DNA from 3 places in the Streptomyces sp. NBC_01428 genome. Region 2 is predicted to be linked to each of the others. Evidence: riboswitches for the same ligand, from Rfam matches in the RefSeq annotation. Region 2 holds a riboswitch; each other region holds the start of a gene.
The links. Region 2 has a riboswitch for S-adenosylmethionine ahead of thrC (threonine synthase). Riboswitches for the same ligand answer to the same signal wherever they lie in the genome.
Positions count from the first base shown of each region.

Region 1: another riboswitch for S-adenosylmethionine. It lies ahead of OG406_RS02965 (putative leader peptide); the one in region 2 lies ahead of thrC (threonine synthase).
Region 3: another riboswitch for S-adenosylmethionine. It lies ahead of OG406_RS28610 (aminotransferase class V-fold PLP-dependent enzyme); the one in region 2 lies ahead of thrC (threonine synthase).

Region 1 covers NZ_CP109499.1:692,230-696,214, forward strand. The annotation lists gene OG406_RS02955 (MDR family NADP-dependent oxidoreductase) at 258-1,286, shown strand; gene OG406_RS02960 (MerR family transcriptional regulator) at 1,364-1,741, shown strand; SAM riboswitch class IV at 1,966-2,076, shown strand; gene OG406_RS02965 (putative leader peptide) at 2,112-2,231, shown strand; gene OG406_RS02970 (ABC transporter substrate-binding protein) at 2,518-3,985, shown strand, end outside.
Region 2 covers NZ_CP109499.1:5,114,685-5,118,669, reverse strand. The annotation lists gene OG406_RS22280 (cold-shock protein) at 1-107, opposite strand, end outside; gene OG406_RS22275 (MoaD/ThiS family protein) at 551-826, opposite strand; gene thrC (threonine synthase) at 823-2,121, opposite strand; SAM riboswitch class I at 2,139-2,296, opposite strand; gene OG406_RS22265 (glucosyl-3-phosphoglycerate synthase) at 2,502-3,446, shown strand; gene OG406_RS22260 (alpha,alpha-trehalose-phosphate synthase (UDP-forming)) at 3,524-3,985, shown strand, end outside.
Region 3 covers NZ_CP109499.1:6,615,711-6,619,695, reverse strand. The annotation lists gene OG406_RS28615 (Lrp/AsnC family transcriptional regulator) at 23-304, shown strand; gene OG406_RS28610 (aminotransferase class V-fold PLP-dependent enzyme) at 345-1,706, opposite strand; SAM riboswitch class IV at 1,894-2,010, opposite strand; gene trpD (anthranilate phosphoribosyltransferase) at 2,095-3,159, opposite strand; gene qcrB (cytochrome bc1 complex cytochrome b subunit) at 3,302-3,985, opposite strand, start outside.

The DNA of each region.
Region 1 (3,985 bases), 4.4 Mb from region 2:
GGGAACGGACGCACGACTCCGCGTTCCGCCCGGCCGACGGCCGGTTTCCGAGCGACCGGTCCATGGCGCCGTCCGTGCGCGCGGGTACCCGGCTGCCACGCCCCGTAACGCGCGCACCGCGGCCCATGGGGCCGGGCCATCGGGCTTGCCCTTGACCCGCACGTCAGGGTTTAGCGTGCCTCGGCCGGTGGGGCGATGGTCCACCCGACGTACGCACCGGCTCGCCTCTCGCCCTCGTCCGGACCCGGAGTCGCCCCATGGCCGTTCAAGCACCGCCCACCACCCGCGAGATCCACCTAGTCGGCGCGCCCGTGGGGTTGCCGGCGCCGGAACACTTCGCCGTCGTCGAGACAGCGCTGCCCACACCGCGGGCGGGCCACGTCGTCGTCCGCAACCGGCACTTCCTCGTCTTTCCAGGGTTGCGGACGCTCATCGGGGGCGAGGTCGAGGGGGTCCCGTTGCCGCCCGTCCACGTTGGCGACGCCCTGTTCGGACCCGCCGTCGGGGAGGTCGTCACCGCGGGCGCCGGCAGCGCGCTGCGCCCCGGCGACCTGGTCTCTCACCTGCAGGGCTGGCGGGAGCACGCCCTGCTGAGCGACGACGACTGCGTGCCGCTGAGTGACGTGCTGGACGACCCCGTCGCGTTCCTGTCGTCCGGGGCCGCCGCGTACGCGGCGCTCACCCGGCTCGCCGGCGTGCGTCCCGGCGACACCGTCCTCGTCACCGGAGCCGCGGGAGCCGTCGGGAGTCTCGCGGGCCAAGTGGCCCGCCTCCTGGGCGCCGAACGCGTCGTGGGCACGACCCGCTCGGCGCGCAAGGCCGAACGGCTCACGGCCGAACTCGGCTACGACGCGGTCGTGGTCCCGGGCACGGCACCGCTCGCCGAACAGCTCGCCGCCGCGGCGCCCGACGGCATCGACGTACTCCTCGACACCGTCGGCGGCGAACAGTTGACCGCGGCCGTCGGCGCGGCACGGCGGGGCGCGCGGTTCGCGTTGGTGGGCGCGCTCTCCGGGCAGCTGTCGGCCGACCGCGACGGCACCACCGCGCCCGCGGAGGTCGACACGTTCCGTGTCATCACACTGGGGATCACGCTGCGGGGACTCAGCAGCTCAGATCTCGGTGAAGCGGCCGAGGAGTGGAACACGCGCTTCGGGGACTGGCTGCGCTCCGGTGAGATCGTCTTCCCCCACGTCCGGATCGCGGGCATTGATCGCGCGCCCCGGGCGTTGCAGGAACTGTTCGAGGGGCGGCACATCGGAACCGTCGTCGTGGACGTCACGTAGCGGTCGGCTCCGCGGGACCGTGGACTCCCGCGTCCTCGAGGGTCGTCGACGCGGCACCGGGTGAAAGCGGGGAGCGGATGCGGATCGGGGATGCGGCGGCAGCGGCCGGCACGACAGCACGTGCGCTGAGGTTCTACGAGGAGCGCGGGTTGCTGCCACCAGCGCGGCGCACGGCGGCCGGGCAGCGTGAGTACGGTCCCGGCGACGTCGCCCGGGTGAGGGTGATCCGGGACCTGCTCGCCCTCGGCCTGACGGTGGAGGACCTGTGCGGCCTCGCCGACCGCATCCCCCTGCTCGTCGACGACCCGCGCAGACGGTGTTCCGGCGGTACGGACAGTCCCGGAACCAGCGTCGTCCACCGCCGACTGGCCGCGCTGGACGCCGAGATCGACCGTCTCACCCGGCTGCGCACCCGTCTGGCCGCTCGGACCGGCCGCACGACCGACCGATCCTGAGCGGCACGTCGGACGGCGGCGGCGCGGTGGGTGCCGCCTTCGCGATCGGTCACGACGGCCGGTGTCCGGCCCCTTGGGGACCGCGCCAAGGCCCGCACGATCAGGGCCAGTTGTTGCGGCCGCATGAAATCCCTCGGCCCGACGTGCTGCGGCTGCTGGGCCGACGCCCTTCGCCGCGATCTCGTCATTGACGGATCGGAGAATCGATTCGTACGATCGCGACCGGCATTGAGTGTCAGCGTCAAGCCCTGGCTCGCTGACCGGCAACCCTCCTCCGCGGTGGGGTGCTCCAGGTGAAAGCCCGGCGTGGTCGCCCGACCCCGCAAGCGCGAACCCGCCCCGGCAGGGGGCCGAGACAGGGAGGCCCGGCGTGCGGAACGACAGCAGCGACCTGAGCGCCTCGATCGCGGCCGCGGCGATGTTCTCCGGGTTCTCGCGCCGCCGCCACATCGACCTGGAGCGCTCCGCCAGCTGCCTGTGTCGCGGCTGACGACACGCTCGGCCGGCCGACGCACGTAGTCGGCTCCTTCCTGAGGCTGCGAGCAACAGCCCCTGTTCCCCCCGGCGTTGTGAGGTCGGCGTACGCACCGCGCACGCGCCGTCGACGCACCCCTTCCCCGCCCGGCCGGGCCCCGACGCTTCGTCCGGGCCCGGACCCGAGCCACCGAACCGACTTTGTCGTCCGATCGGTGCCGCCCGTCCACGGCTGCGCCGTCCCGCTTCGCCCTGTCCGCACCGGACCGGCGCAGCGACTCTGGAGTAGGAGAACCCCTTCCGTGACATCCCACCCGGACACCCGATCCGCCCGATGGACGGCAGCCGCCGCTGTCGTGACGAGCGGCATCCTGCTGAGCGGCTGCTCGTCGAGTGACGGCACCGGTTCGAGCGGCACCGACGGCCGGGCCAGGTCCGGTGGCACGCTGACCTTCGCGGTGGGGTCCGACGCCGGGTGCGTGGACCCGCAGCAGGTGGGCAGCAACGACAGCATCTACTCGGTGCGCCAGGTCGTCGACTCGCTGACCGACCAGGACCCCAGGACCGGCAAGATCGTGCCCTGGCTGGCGAAGAGCTGGGACATCAGTTCCGACACGACGACGTTCACCTTCCACCTGCGGTCGGGCGTGACGTTCAGCGACGGCTCCCGGCTGACCGCCCAGGTGGTCAAGGACAACTTCGACGCCGTACCGAAGCTCGGCGCCCTGGCCACCCTCGCCCAGGGCTACCTGAGCGGGGTGCGGAACACCGAGGTGGTCGATCCGAGCACCGTCCGGGTGACGTTCAAGAAGCCCAACGCACAGTTCCTCCAGGCCACTTCGACCCACTCGCTGGGCATCGAGTCGTCGGCGAGCGTGAAGCTGAGCCCGCAGGAGAAGTGCAGCAAGGGAGTGGCCGGCTCGGGGCCCTTCACGCTGTCGGACTACGTACAGAACCGCTCGGTCACGTTGAGCAAGCGCGCCAAGTACGCCTGGGGTTCATCGCTGTGGGCCAAGAAGGGCGAGGCGTACCTGGACAGACTCGTGTTCAAGGTCGTGCCCGAGGCGGGCGTGCGGAGCGGGAGCCTGCAGTCGGGTCAGGTCGACGCGATCGGCAGCGTGGGCAAGGCCGACGAGACGGCGCTCAAGGGCGGTGCGGTGAACCTGCAACGCCGGGCCAACCCCGGCGTCGTGTTCAACCTCGGCCTGAACAACTCCCGCCCCCTGCTCAAGGACGCGAAGGTGCGGCAGGCCCTGCAACTCGCCGTCGACCGGCAGCAGATCGTGGACGCCGTCTTCCCGACGGGAACCGAGCCGGCCACCAGCGTGCTGGCGCACACGACACCGAACTACGCGGACCTCGGACCGGACCTGTCCTTCGACGCGGCGAAGGCCAAGTCGCTGCTGGACGCCGCCGGATGGAAGACCGGGAGTGACGGCGTCCGGTCGAAGGGCGGCACCAAGCTGCGTCTGACCGTCAAGTGGTTCGCCAACGCGGCCACCAACCAGCCGGCGCTGGAGCTGATCCAGCAGCAGCTGAAGGCGGTGGGCGTGGACGTCGTGCTCAAGCAGCTCCAGATCACCCAGTTCGCCCCGACGCTCCAGTCGGGCGACTTCGACGCGGTGTGGGGCAACGTCACGCGGGCCGACCCGGACATCCTGCGCAGCTCCTACTCCACCGAGCTGGCCAACTTCTACCACCTGCCCGCGAGTCCGCTGGACACCGCGCTGAACCGGCAGGCGGCGACCGCCGATCCTGACCGGCGCGGCG
Region 2 (3,985 bases):
TCCATCTGAATCGCGCTGTAGTGCACGAAGACGTCCGCACCACCGTCGACCGCGATGAAGCCGTACCCCTTCTCCGCGTTGAACCACTTGACGGTGCCCTGAGCCATGCCTAACTCCCCTATTACTGGCCCTTGCACAGACCCGCACTTCGCGGATCCGGGTCAGACCTCCACCCCCCAACGGGTTGGGGGTGTGCGCCGGAACGCGTCGACCGCGGCTGAATGTATCTGTCCAACTGCCGTCTGCAACAGGTCAATCGGACGAGAATTCTGGGCACGACCGATCGCCGGTATGGGGATAATTCGCGGAGATCCAGGGCAAGTCGGGCCCCGTAAATGCCATAAACGGCTCAAAAAGGCCGGGCACTTTGGCTACTTCTTGTCGGCTGCCGGGAAAGAACTCATATGCGTCCGGCATGAAACCAACATCCAGAACGGGGCGACTTCCCCAACCCTACCCCGGTCAACCCTATGGAATTACCCCCTCCACTTCTCTCACGGAGGGGGCAATTCGATGAACTCTTCGTGTTCGGTATTACCGAGGGTAACGATCAGCCTCCGGCGACGGCCGGAATGATCGACACGCCCCCACCGTCCGGGATCGCCGTCTCCAGGCCCTGCTCGAAGCGCACGTCGTCGTCGTTCACGTACACGTTGACGAAGCGGCGCAGCTTGCCCTGGTCGTCCAGGACGCGCGCGCTGATACCCGTGTGGTTCTTCTCCAGGTCGGCGATGACCTCGGCGAGGGTCGCACCCTCGGCCGTCACCTCGGCGGCGCCCCCCGTGTAGGTGCGCAGGATGGTGGGGATGCGGACGTTGACGCTCATGATGCGAGGCCAGCCTCTCGGAAGGAGTCGAGGTTCGGGCGGATGGTCGCGGTCAGCCCGGTGTCCGAGGCCACCGCGTCCAGAGTCTTCAGGCCGTCGCCGGTGTTGAGGACGACGGTGGTCAGGGACGGGTCGAGCAGACCGCTCTCGATCAGCTTGCGGGTGACGCCGACGGTCACCCCGCCCGCGGTCTCCGCGAAGATGCCCTCGGTGCGCGCGAGCAGCTTGATCGCGTCGACGATCTGCGCGTCGTTCACGTCCTCCACGGCACCGCCGGTGCGCCGCGCGATGTCGAGCACGTAGGGCCCGTCGGCGGGGTTGCCGATGGCGAGCGACTTGGCGATGGTGTCCGGCTTCTGCGGACGGACCACGTCGTGGCCGGCCTTGTAGGCGACGGAGACCGGCGAGCAGCCCTCGGCCTGGGCGCCGAAGATCTTGTAGGGCCTGTCCTCGACGAGTCCGAGCTTGATCAGCTCCTGGAGGCCCTTGTCGATCTTCGTGAGCTGGGAGCCGGAGGCGATCGGCACGACGAGCTGGTCCGGCAGCTTCCAGCCGAGCTGCTCGCAGATCTCGTACGCCAGCGTCTTGGAGCCCTCGGCGTAGTACGGGCGGAGGTTGACGTTGACGAAGCCCCAGCCCTCGCCGGCCGGGTCGCCGATCAGCTCGGAGCAGAAGCGGTTCACGTCGTCGTAGTTGCCCTGGATGCCGACCAGCTCGCCGCCGTAGACCGCGGCCATGACGACCTTGCCCTGCTCCAGGTCGTGCGGGATGAACACGCAGGAGCGGAAGCCGGCGCGGGCCGCCGCCGCGCCGACGGCGCCGGCGAGGTTGCCCGTGGAGGAGCAGGAGAGGGTGGTGAAGCCGAAGACGCGGGCCGCTTCGATGGCCTGGGCGACGACGCGGTCCTTGAAGGAGTGCGTCGGGTTGCCGGAGTCGTCCTTGACGAACAGCTTGCCGGTCTCGACGCCGAGCTCGCGGGCCAGGTTGTCGGCCTGCACGAGCTTGGTCCAGCCCGGGTTGATGTTCGGCTTGTCCGCCACGTCCGCGGGGACGGGCAGCAGCGGCGCGTAGCGCCAGATGTTCGCGGGTCCCGCTTCGATGCGCTTGCGGAGTTCTTCGGTTTCGTAGGCCGAGAAGTCGTACGCGATCTCCAGCGGGCCGAAACACTCCTCGCAGGCGAAGACCGGACCGAGGGGGACGCGGTGTCCGCACTCGCGGCAGGAAAGCGCCGCGGCCGGGCCGAGATCGACCGCTTCTGCGGAGTTCGTGGTGCTTGCAACTGTCTGCGCAGCCATGGAGGCGAGGCCCTTTCTCCTCATCTTCCTCACGACGCACTTCGCCGTGAGACGGATTTGGCACCTTCCCTAGCCGGGAGCCTCGCGACGCGATCGTCTGGCGATCGGTACGAGACCGGCTGGAGGGTTGCCGGGGCTTCAACGGGCCGTATCCCTCTGCCCCTCTGGATGAGCGGTATTCGATTGTTGAACTGTTGAGCATATTGCGTGCCGATGATCCAGGACATGCGATGGTCATCAGCGTTGTTCAAGACTGTAACCGAAGGCCAGGACAGTTGAAGCAGTCGTCCGAACCGCGAGACGACGGCAAGCGATCAGCCGCTGGCCGCAGCGGGCACGCTGATGAGAGCGTGTGATCAGACAGTGAGGAGCCGCAGACCGTGCTGAATGAAGTCGACCGCTGGCTGAGCACACGCTCCTGGTCCCTGACCGACCGCCCGCTCCACAAGATCATGGCCGCGAAACGCACCTCCGGGTCGACGGTCAGCGTGGTGCTGCCCGCGCTCAACGAGGAGGAGACCGTCGGCGAGATCGTCTCGATCATCCGCCACGACCTGATGCAGCAGGTGCCCCTCGTCGACGAGATCGTCGTCGTCGACTCGGGCTCCACGGACCGCACGTCCGCGGTCGCCGCCGCCGCGGGCGCCAGAGTGGTGCACCGCGACGACATCCTGCCCAGCCTGCCGGCCGTGCCCGGCAAGGGCGAGGTGCTGTGGCGGTCGCTGCTCGTGACGAGCGGCGACATCGTCTGTTTCATCGACGCGGACCTCAAGGAGTTCTCGTCCGACTTCGTCCTCGGGATCGTGGGCCCCCTGCTCACGGACCCGGGCGTCGATCTCGTCAAGGCGATGTACGACCGTCCGCTGGGCGGCGCCGCCGGGCAGGGCGGCCGGGTCACCGAGCTGATGGCCCGCCCCCTGCTGAACATGCACTGGCCGCAGCTCGCGGGCTTCGTGCAGCCGCTCGGCGGGGAGTACGCGGCCCGGCGCTCGCTGCTCGAACAGCTGCCGTTCCCGGTCGGGTACGGCGTGGAGCTGGGCATGCTCGTCGACGCGCTGCACCTGGTGGGCCTGGACGCCCTCGCCCAGGTCGACGTGGGGGTGCGCAAGCACCGCCACCAGGACGGCCAGGCCCTGGGCCGCATGGCCGCCGCGATCTACCGCACCGCCCAGTTGCGGCTGGCCCGCGGCCACCTGATCCGCCCCGCGATCACCCAGTTCGAGCGCACCCGGGACGGTTTCGAGCCGCGCACGTACTCGGTGGACACGGAGGAAAGGCCCCCCATGTCCGAAATCGCCGAGTACCAGCAGCGCAAAGCCGCGTGAGCGTTCCCGTCGGCCGGGGATCGCATACGGCCGACGGGAACGTTTGAGCGTTTCCGGACGGGGCTAGGTTTCGAGGCATGGCTTCCACGCACGGTGCCCACGGCATCCTCGTCGCGTCCAACCGCGGCCCGATCACCTACCAGACCCAGGACGACGGCTCGCTGCAGGCCAAGCGGGGCGGCGGCGGGCTCGTCTCCGGGCTGTCGGCGATCGGGCCGGACGCGGACGCCCTGTGGGTGTGCGCGGCCCTCGGCGACGGCGACCGGGAGGCCGTGCGCCGGGGGGTCGGGGAGGACGGCGTGCGGATGCTGGACATCGACGCCGAGGTGCACGCCGACGCGTACAACGGCATCGCCAACTCCGTGCTGTGGTTCGTCCACCACATGCTGTACCAGACCCCGCTGGAGCCGGTCTTCGACGCGGAGTTCCGGCGCCAGTGGGACGCGTACCGCGCCTACAACCAGGCCTTCGCCGAGGCGCTGGCCGAGGAGGCCGCCGAGGGCGCCTCGGTGCTGGTCCAGGACTACCACCTGTGCCTG
Region 3 (3,985 bases), 1.5 Mb from region 2:
CCCCCTAGGGAGAGAACCAGCCGTGATCACCGCGATCGTCCTCATCAAGACCAGCGTGGACCGGATCCCCGAGATCGCCGAGTCGATCGCGTCGCTGGAGAGCGTCAGCGAGGTCTTCTCCGTCACCGGCACCTACGACCTGATCGCCATGGTCCGGGTCAGGTCCCACGACGACCTCGCGGACGTCATCCCCGGCAGCATCAGCAAGATCCCGGGTGTCGAGGCGACGGACACGCACGTGGCGTTCCGCACGTACTCCCAGCACGACCTGGAGGCGGCGTTCGCGATCGGTCTCGACTCCTGACCGGTGCGTCCGCCGCCTCGCGGCATGTCGTCGTGGGTTCCTATACCGCCGGCACGCAGCGGCCGTCCTGGGTGCGGTACTGCCACCGCGCGCCGTCCCGCACCAGCTCGCGCACCGCGCGGACGAACCGCTCGACGTGCTCGTCGGGCGTCCCGGCGCCGAAGCTGACGCGGATGGCGTTGAGGGACTTCTCGCCGGGCGCCGCCTCGGGGGCGCCGCACTCCCCCTGGGTCTCGGGGTCGCTGCCGAGCAGTGTGCGCACCAGCGGGTGGGCGCAGAAGAGGCCGTCGCGGACGCCGATGCCGTACTCGGCGGACAGCGCGGCCGCGAAGTGCGAGCTGTTCCAGCCCTCGACGACGAAGGAGAGGACGCCGACCCGCGGGGCGTCGTCACCGAACAGGGAGAGGATCCGGACCTCGGGGACCTCGGCGAGGCCGGCACGGACGGTGCCGATCAGGTGCTGCTCCCGGGCGAGAAGGTTGTCGAAGCCCTCTTCGGTGAGCGCCTTGCAGGCCGACGCGATGGAGTAGGCGCCGATCACGTTCGGCGAGCCGGCCTCGTGGCGGGCCGCGCTGTCGTGCCACTCGACGTCCACGCCGCCGTCCGCGCGCCGGGTGACCTTGCGGCTGGCGCCGCCACCGGCGAGGTAGGGGTCGGCCTCGCGGAGCCAGTCGGAGCGGCCCGCGAGGACACCGGAGCCGAACGGCGCGTACAGCTTGTGGCCGGAGAAGGCGACCCAGTCGACGTCGAGGTCCTGGACGGACACCGGGTGGTGCGGGGCGAGCTGGGCGGCGTCGAGGACGATCCGGGCGCCGTGGGCGTGCGCGGCTGCGGCGAGCTCCCGCACCGGCCACAGCTCCCCGGTGACGTTCGAGGCGCCGGTGACGCAGACGAGGGCCGGTCCGTGGGGGTCACGGGCCGCGAGGGCGTGCTCCAGGGTCGCGACGGCCTCGCCGGGGGTGCGCGGGGCGTTCAGGTACGTCACCCGGGCGTCGCGCCAGGGCAGCAGCGAGGCGTGGTGCTCGGTCTCGAAGACGAAGACCTGGCAGTCGGCCGGGAGCGCGGCGGCGAGCAGGTTGAGCGAGTCCGTGGTGGAGCGGGTGAAGACGACCTGGTCGTCGGCCCGGCAGTCGAGGAACTCCGCGACGGTCCTGCGGGCGTTCTCGAAGAGGTCGGTGGACAGCTGCGAGAGGTACCCGGCACCGCGGTGGACGCTGCCGTAGTACGGGGCGTACGCGGCGACGTCGTCCCACACCCGCTGGAGGGCGGGGGCGCTGGCGGCGTAGTCGAGAGCGGCGTAGCTGACCTCGCCGCCGGTGACGAGCGGCACGGTGACGTCGCGGCCGAGGACGGGCAGCGGGGCACAGACGGAGGTGTCGGCGGCGGTGGTGGTGACAGACATGGCGGGCTCCTGTGAGGCAGGCGGGATCGCCGCGCGAGCCGGCCGCCCGGAGGCAGCGCTCGGCGCAGGAAGGGGAGAAAAGGGTGTGCGGAGGCGGGGCTCGGCGCCCTATCGCATTCGCTTGCTCACAGAAGGCTCCCTCGAACGACCAGGACCCCTGGTTACGTCCACTCGAAAGAGTGGGAGGGGTCCGCGCTTGCCGTAGACCTCGCTGCCTACGGCCTGGTCTTCACCCGGGGCACCCCGCCACGGACGGAGGGTTGCCGGACAGCCGGCCGGGGCCTGATGGCTGTCGCTCATGACCTGGTACAGCATCTTGCCAGAAGATCTTCGACGCGCAAGGCGCGGTCCGAATTGTGGACCGCGCCTTGCGTCACGCCGGCGTCGCTCAGGCGTTGCTGGCCGCCACCCACCGGTCGAGGGTGCGCTTCGCGGCCCCGGAGTCGATCGCCTCCGCCGCCTTCGCCATACCGGCCCGGAGCTGGTCCGCGAGGGGCGCGTCGGCCGGCGACAGGGCCACCAGGGCGGCCGCCGAGTTCAGCAGCACGGCGTCGCGCACCGGCCCGGTCTCGCCGTCCAGCAGCCGCCGGGCGACCTCCGCGTTGTACGCGGCGTCGGCTCCGCGCAGCGCCTCCACCGGAACGACGTCGAGGCCGACGTCGCGGGGGTGGAAGTGCTCCTCCGTGACCTTGCCGTCGCGGACCACCCAGACCCGGGAGCCGGCGGTGGTGGTCAGCTCGTCGAGGCCGTCGTCGCCGCGGAAGACGAGCGAGGAGTTGCCGCGCTCGGCGAAGACGCCCGCCACGATGGGCGCCATCCGGGGGTCGGCGACCCCGACCGCCTGGGCCTTGACCCGGGCCGGATTCGTCAGCGGTCCGAGCACGTTGAAGGTCGTCCGGATGCCGAGCTGTCCGCGCGCCGCCGCCACATGGCGCAGCGCCGGGTGGAACTTGACCGCGAAGCAGAAGGTGATCCCGGCCTCCTCGGCCACCTCCGCGACCCGCTTCACCGTCAGCTGGAGATTGACGCCGAGCTTCTCCAGGACGTCCGAGGAGCCGGACGCGGAGGACGCGGCCCGGTTGCCGTGCTTGACGACCTTGGCGCCGGTGCCGGCCACCACGATCGAGGACATGGTGGAGATGTTGACGGTCTTCGCGCCGTCGCCGCCCGTGCCGACGATGTCGACGGTCCGCCCGGGCACCTCGATCACGTTGGCGTGCTCGTACATCGCCCGGACCAGGCCGGAGATCTCCTGGACGGTCTCGCCCTTGGCCCGCAGGGCCACCACGAAGCCGGCGATCTGCGCGTCGGTCGCCTCGCCGCGCATGATGCGGTCCATCGCCCAGGCCGTGTCGTCCGCGCTCTGGTCGCGGCCTTCGAGAAGGCCGTTCAGTACCTCGGGCCAGGAACGGCCCGCCGCGGTGTCGCCTCCAGCGGGGTTCACAGCGCTCATGGTCGCTCCTGGGTTCCTGGGTCACGCGAGTGGGTTCGCCCCGCAGCACGGGGGTGAGTCCACCCTATCCAGCCCCGGAGACGGCGAAGAGCCCCGTCCGTGGACGGGGCTCCTGCCGTGGCGAACCGGGGTGTCGCGGGGATCAGTGGTGGCCGTGGCCGCTCGTGATCTCCTTGTACTCCTCGACGGTGGGCTTGGGGATCTGGTTGTCCTCCCCGTAGAAGCCCTTGCTCATCTTGGCGCGCAGCTTCTGCGCGCTGTTGACCTTGCGCTCGACACCGTTCTCGTCGACCGCCGGGCCGATCTCGGCCGGCTTGTACTGGTCGTGCGCGGTGAGCGTGTGCAGCGCGTCCTGGCTGAGCGGCTCGTGCACCTCGATGAACTCACCGTGCGGCAGGCGCTTGATGATGCCCGACTCGCGGCCGTGCAGCACCTTGTCCCGGTCCCGGCGCTGGAGGCCGAGGCAGATCCGCTTGGTGGCGAGGAACGTGAGCACCGGCACGACGAAGAAGGCGATGCGCACGAACCAGGTGATCGAGTTGATCGCCAGGTGGAAGTGCGTGGCCCAGATGTCGTTGCCGCCGCCGACGAGGAGCACGAAGTACCAGCTGATCCAGGCGACGCCGAACGCGGTCCGGGTCGGGACGTTGCGCGGGCGGTCCAGGATGTGGTGCTCGCGCTTGTCGCCGGTGACCCAGGACTCGATGAACGGGTAGACCGCGATCGCGACCAGGACCAGCGGGAAGATGACCAGCGGGATGAACACGCCCAGGACGAGCGTGTGACCCCAGAGGTTGATCTCCCAGCCCGGCATGACACGGATCAG